Regions from separate parts of the Arthrobacter sp. IK3 genome, predicted to be linked through region 1. Evidence: riboswitches for the same ligand, from Rfam matches in the RefSeq annotation. Region 1 holds a riboswitch; the other holds the start of a gene.
The links. A riboswitch is a leader RNA that binds a small molecule or an ion and turns the genes downstream of it on or off. The one in region 1 is predicted to bind S-adenosylmethionine.
Positions count from the first base shown of each region.

Region 2: another riboswitch for S-adenosylmethionine. It lies ahead of ACSLGO_RS04135 (methionine ABC transporter ATP-binding protein); the one in region 1 lies ahead of ACSLGO_RS12280 (flavin reductase family protein).

Region 1 covers NZ_JBPPSW010000008.1:134,174-137,492, reverse strand. The annotation lists gene ACSLGO_RS12285 (PhzF family phenazine biosynthesis protein) at 79-915, opposite strand; SAM riboswitch class IV at 1,041-1,160, shown strand; gene ACSLGO_RS12280 (flavin reductase family protein) at 1,212-1,718, shown strand; gene ACSLGO_RS12275 (PhzF family phenazine biosynthesis protein) at 1,748-2,605, shown strand; gene ACSLGO_RS12270 (M66 family metalloprotease) at 2,663-3,319, opposite strand, start outside.
Region 2 covers NZ_JBPPSW010000002.1:299,485-302,803, reverse strand. The annotation lists gene ACSLGO_RS04145 (LLM class flavin-dependent oxidoreductase) at 1-379, opposite strand, end outside; gene ACSLGO_RS04140 (methionine ABC transporter permease) at 407-1,072, opposite strand; gene ACSLGO_RS04135 (methionine ABC transporter ATP-binding protein) at 1,065-1,853, opposite strand; SAM riboswitch class I at 1,958-2,062, opposite strand; gene ACSLGO_RS04130 (SAP domain-containing protein) at 2,273-2,824, shown strand; gene ACSLGO_RS04125 (CoA-binding protein) at 2,846-3,262, opposite strand.

The DNA of each region.
Region 1 (3,319 bases):
CCGCCCGTCCCGCAAACGAAATGACAGAAACTGCACGTATGGGGCTCCATACGTGCAGTTTCTGTCATCTGGATGGGATTAGAGGGAAACGGAGCCGTCGATGCAGGTGACAGACTCCCCGCCGATCCAGATGCGCCCCTCGCGGGTGAAGACCCTGACCAGCCCGGAGCGGTGGACAGCGGTGCCCTGGGTGACGGTGTAGCGTTCCTCGGCGATTCCGTCGCCGATCAGCCACTGGGCCAGTCCGGCGTTGAGGCTTCCGGTAACCGGATCCTCGGACACGCCCAGGCCGGGCGCGAACGCGCGGACCTCGAAGTCCGTCTCGGCTGATTCCGGCTGCGGGCCAATCACACCCACCCGAAGGTCGCCGATGGCGGCGTGGTCCGGACGCAGCGAGAGTACGGTCTCCGCATCCGGGAGCAGCAGGCCCAGCCAGCCGGGACCATTGTCCACCCACTGGTGTCCGCGGACCTGGTCCGGAGTAAGCCCCAGTGCAGCCGTCACGCGCGCCAGTGTCCCTTCCTCCACCGGCCCGGTGCGGATCAGCCGGGGAGCCGCAAACGCCGCCAGGCCCGCGTTGACGCGCAGGGGCACCAGCCCGATTCCGCATTCCTGCACCACCAGCCCGGGCTTGATCGGTGTGTTGCCGGCCTCGGTCCACGCGTGGCAGGTTCCCAGCGTCGGATGTCCGGCGAACGGAATCTCCCCGCCGGGCGTGAAGATCCGCACCCGGTAATCCGCCTCGTCCTGCGTAGCGGGAAGGACAAAAGTGGTTTCGGAGAGGTTCGTCCAGCGGGCGAACTGCAGCATCGCCTCGTCGTCGAGGTCTTCTCCATCCAGGACCACGGCCAGCGGGTTGCCCTGATACGGCTTGCTGCCGAAGACGTCTACCTGTTTGAACCAGCGTTGTCTCATGCGGACACTGTAATGGCTGTCTGCGGGAGTGCGGGAAGACGTGCCGTTACGAAGTGTTGCCCGGCGTGGCCGTAATGTGACGGATGTTTGCCCCGGGACATTACGGCTCCTAGATTGGTAGCCAGAATCAAGAGTTCCAGCCACAGGCCCTGGCCGGCTGGACGGCAACCCTCTCGCCGTAGCGGGGTGCTCCAGGTGACGATTCGGCCGTTCCGGTGGATCTCCCGGTCCGGCAAGTACAGCGCTGGCCTTCCGCGGTTCACGCAGCAGGCTGCGCGTCAGGCAGAGGAATCCCCATGGCACTTGAAACCGATCTCCATCCCAACGCACTGCGCCAGGCCTTTGGACGCTTCCCATCCGGCATTGCAGCCCTCTGCGCGGAAATCGACGGCGCACCGCAGGGAATCGTGGCGTCCTCCTTCACCGTCGGCGTCTCCATGGATCCGCCCCTGGTCATGTTCGCGGTGCAGAACACTTCCCGCACCTGGCCGGTTCTGCGGACTGCCGGACGGATTGGCGTGTCTGTCCTAGGCACGGGGCACGACGGCGTCTGCCGCCAGATCGCTTCCCGCGACGGCGACCGCTTTGCCGGGCTGAGCCTGCACGAAACCGAAACGGGCGCCCTGTTCCTGGACGAGGCCGCCCTCTGGCTCGAAACGTCAGTCGAGAACGAGATACCTGCCGGGGATCACGCCGTCGTCCTGCTCCGCGTCCACGGCTACTCAACCCACGACGGCGCACATGAGCCGCTGGTCTTTCACGGCTCTGCCTTCCGGAATCTCGCGGTTCCGGCATTTGCCTGAGCCGGCACCCACTTCACTAAGCTCAGATAGTGACTCCCGAAACTCCCGCGTCCGACCGCCCGTTCGCCCAGATTGATGTGTTCAGTTCCGAGGCCTTCGGCGGCAATCCGCTTGCCGTCGTCCTTGAATCCTCCGGGCTCAGCACCGCCCGGATGCAGCAGTTTGCGAACTGGACCAACCTGGCCGAGACCACGTTCCTCCTCCCGCCAACGGCTCCGAAGGCCGACTACCGTGTCCGGATCTTCACGCCCACCGAGGAGCTGCCGTTCGCCGGGCATCCCACCCTCGGCTCTGCCCATGCCTGGCTGGAAGCCGGAGGCAAACCCCGGCAGGAAGGCATCCTCGTCCAGGAATCCGCCGCCGGCCTGGTGCGGATCAAGGCGGACGACGCCGGCCTGCTGGCCTTCGCGGCTCCGGAACTGACACGGTTCGGGCCTGTTGCCCGGGACGTCCTGGACCGTGTGGCGGCCGGCCTGGGGCTTCCCCGTGAGGCGCTGAAGGACGCTGCCTGGCTGGTCAACGGGCCAGAGTGGATCGGTGTGCTGCTCGAATCGGCAGCTCAGGTACTGGCCATCCGGCCCGACTACCCGGCCATGGCCGGCCTGGCCGTCGGCGTCATCGGCCCGCACCCCGGCGGCGCCGCGAGCGAGTTTGAAGTACGCACCTTCATCTCCGATGAGCTTCCCTGTGAGGACCCCGTGACGGGGAGTTTCAACGCCGGTGCAGCTCAGTGGCTGATTGGCAGTGGAAGGGCGCCGTCGACGTACACCGCCGCGCAGGGGACGGTCCTGGGCCGAACCGGCCGCGTCCAGGTGGAAGCCGACGGCGGGGACATTTGGGTGGGCGGCGAGTCCAGGACCCTCATCTCCGGGACCATCAGGATCTGATGCGCCGGCCCGGTGGTGTGCGTCGCTGCCTCCGGACGCGCACCACCGGGGGCTCAGCTAGGCATCAAGTCCCACCCGGAACAGCACAGCCAGACTGTCGGAATTCAGTGCGGCCAGTCCCGGATTCGCAGCTGCCTGGAGTCCGGTCCAGATTTGGTTTGCGCCCGAGTTCTTCGCGTACATGCCGGCGAATCCCCGCTCCCGGTAGAAGTCGAGGTAGCTCGAGACGGCGCTCTTGATGTGCCCGTCAGCCTCCGGAAGCCATACCTGGGATCCGTCAGCCGGTGCGCACGGCGCTGCCTTTACCGGAGTTGCCGGCACCAGGCACAGGTCGGGGCGGGCCTGGCTGTGGATGGCGCCGCGGGTGTCCATGAACCAGCGCTGCTCATCCGTATCCGCGCAGGCGTTCTTGCTGATGGGCACGGTGACGCCGAGGTCCTCCCCCAACACCAGGCAGTGGCCGTTGTTGACCTGCAGCCGGCTGCCCTCCGGCAGGTACTTCTCGGAGCTTTCCATGAATCCATTCGCGGCCAGGAGGGATTTGAGCTCTGCTGCGGCAGCCGGGTCCCCGGCTTCAAGGCCTGCTCCGTTCACCCGGATAAACGCGTCCGTTGACGCAACGGCGAAATCCAGGCCGGCGATAGTAGCGAGACTGGCCGCGCTCAGCACGGCCGTCCCGGGGCTGCCGGCCGCAGCCAGCCCGGTCCAGACCTG
Region 2 (3,319 bases), on a different contig from region 1:
GGGCGAAGTGGAAGGGGTGGCTCTGCACCACGGACGACGTCGCTGCGAGCCCAATGTTGCTGGTGGCACCGGAGAGGGCGGCAAGCAGCAGCAGCGGATCGTTGGCCGGCACCTGCAGGCCGCGGCGCACGTGGGAGGCCCAGCCGCCGTCGTGGTTGCCGTACAGGCCCACGACGTCGGCGAAGAACAGGGCGTCGAATTTCGCGTCTTCGAGCCGGCGGGCCAGGTCCGTCCAGAAGGACAGTTCGTTGAAGCGGTGCTGTTCGGCGTCCGGGTGGCGCCACTGCCCGCCGCGGATGTGGCTGGTGGTGTTCATCAGGAAGGCGTTCAGCAGCAGGCGCGGACGCGGCCCGTTGAAGCGGGTACTGGGAGTGCTCATGGGGTTCTTTCGGTAGGAATGGGAAGGCTAGAGTCGCTTGTCGGCGCGGCGGGAGAGCCAGGAGCCGCCCAGCTGCACGGCCTGGACCAGCAGGACCATCAGCACGATGGCGGTGAGCATCAGCCCGGTCTCATAGCGGTAGTAGCCGTAGCGGATGGCGAAGTCGCCGATTCCGCCGCCGCCCACCAGGCCGGCCATCGCGGAGTAGGAAATGAAGCTGACCGTCATGATGGTGATTGAGCTGATCAGCGCCGGACGGGCTTCGACCAGCAGGACGTCCCGCACGATCTGCCCGCGGGTGGCGCCCATGGAACGGGCGGCTTCCACCACTCCTCCGCCGAGCGCGGTGAGGTTCTGTTCCACGAACCGGGCGAAGTAGGGAATGGCGTTGATGGTCAGCGGCACAATCACGGCTGCCGTTCCGATGGTGGTTCCCACCACGAACCGGGTAAACGGGATGATGGCGATCAGCAGGATCAGGAACGGAAAGGACCGCACCAGGTTCACCAGCGAGTCCAGGATCCGGTGGAGCCTGGGCTTGTGTGCCAGTCCATCCGGGCCGAGGGCGTACAGGAGAACCCCCAGCGGGGTGCCGATCAGCACCGCAAGGGGAATGGCCACCAGCAGCATGGTGCCGGTCTGGCCCAGGGCGGCGAGCAGTTCCGGCCACACTTCGGCAATGCGCTCAAGCAACGCGGGCTCCTTCCCGGGCAGCGCGGTCCAGGGTGATCTCATCCGAGATCAGGTACCGGCCGATCGCCGTGGCCGGAGTGAAGCCGGGACGGGAGAGTTCCGCGAGCGCAAACTGCTCCACCACGCGGCCTTCCTCCATGACGGCCACGTTGTCCGCGATGGCCTTGATGACATTCATTTCATGGGTCACCACCACGATCGTGATGCCGAAACGGGCGTTCACATCACTGAGGTACTGCAGCACGGAGGCCGTGGTGCGCGGATCGACGGCGGAGGTCGGTTCGTCGCACAGCAGCACCTTGGGGCGGGTGGCCAGGGCGCGGGCAATGGCGACGCGCTGCTTCTGCCCGCCGGAAAGTTTCGCCGGGTAGGTTCCGGCCTTCTCCGAAAGGTCGACGACGGCGAGCGCCTCCAATGCCCGGGCGCGCCGCTCAGCGGCACTCTTCACTCCGGCGAACTTCAGCGAGAGCTCAACGTTCTGCGCCGCGGTGCGGTTGTTCAGCAGGTTGAAGTGCTGGAAGATCATGCCGATCTCATGCCGTGCGGCACGCAGCTCACCGTCCCCCAATTGGGTGAGGTCCGTGCCGTCCACCAGTACCCGGCCGGCGCTGGGCCGTTCCAGCAGGTTGATGTTGCGCAGCAGGGTGGACTTGCCGGCCCCGGAGAACCCGATGATGCCCTGGATGCTTCCCCTGGGAATGGCCAGGCTGACGTTGTCCACAGCGGTAAAGGCCGATTCACCGCCTCCGAAGACGGTAGAGACGTTTTCAATCCGGATCATGCTGTCCTCCTGCGGTCTAAGCCCGGGAAGAGGTGCACGCTGCGGGAAGGAACGGGACCCGGACCTCAGGGCACGGGAACACGGACCGGATAAGAGCAGGTGCTTCTCCATCGGTCCTGGCGGTAGCACCCTGCTTCGGCGGGATTGCCCGCGGAAGGGGGTTGCTGCGGCGTCACGGAGCCAGGTCTCTCAGCCGCTCTGGATGGTTACGGAACTATCTAAGCCGCGCGTACCCCGGTAGGGCCAGAACATTTCCCCGTGCGGCCCAATGCGTCGGCACGTAACGTGCTCCGGCGTCACAATCGGTTTTGTTACGTCTTCCGGCGTCCTGCGCCATCCCGCACCGAAGCTCTGAAATCACTTGGCCCGGGCCCGGCGCGGGAGCACCGATTCTCCGGCCTGTCCGGGAGGATGGGAACGTGACAGCTACGGAACGCCCCGCCCTCGCCCCTTCGCTTGGGCCGGAGGAATTCCGCCGCTGGTACTGGCTCAAGGATGAGCTGCAGGCATTCGCCCGCGCGCAGGAACTATCCGCTGCCGGTTCGAAGGACCAGCTCACCGAACGGATAGCCGCATTCCTGGGCGGCGCACCGTTTCCTCCCCCGGAAACCCGTCCCCGTTCCTCCCGGGAGCGTCTGGTTCCGCCGCTGACCATCCACACCGTTATTCCGGCGGGACATCCCTGCACCCAGGTGCTGCGGGAATTCTTCGTCAATGCCCTGGGCCCCGGATTCAGGTTCGATGCGCCCATGCGCGAGTTCTTCGCCGCCAATGACGGCACCGCCACGCTGGCCGCTGCGCTGGATCACTGGCACGCCACCCGGGATACTGCGGCACGGCCGATCGGCCGGCAATTCGAGTTGAACCGCTTCTCGCGGGACTGGCATGCAGCGCATCCCGGCGGCACCAGGGACCAGATGCTCCAGGCCTGGAAGACGCACCGCTCCCTGCCTGTGGACCTGCGGAACTAGGTTTCGCGCGGCGCTCCGCCGCTAGAGCCCGAAACGCCCGGCTTCAATGACCGGGCAGGTGTTCATGACGACGTCGAGCCCGGCGTTCGCGGCACGCCTCGCGGCGTCTTCATCCACCACTCCCAGCTGCAGCCAGACGGCCTTGGCGCCTACCGCGATGGCCTGGTCCACGACGTCCCCCACCTTGGCCGAGTTCACGAAGCAGTCCACAACGTCCACCTGGCCGGGGATCTCCGCCAGCTTCCGGAAACCCTGCTGGCCGTCGAAGGCCTGGCCGGACAGGTTCACGGGAATGATCTCCATGCCCAGGGAGTCCCGGACAAACCGTGAAACCCCCACGGCGGGGCGGGCCGGGTTGTTCGAGAGGCCCACTACCGCCCAGCGGCCTTTAGACGTGAGCAGCCGGGTAACGACCTCGGGATCGTTGCGGTGCGCCATGCGGTACCTCCTTGAGTCGATGCAGGATTCCCACCCTACGCTCAGGGGAAAACGCAC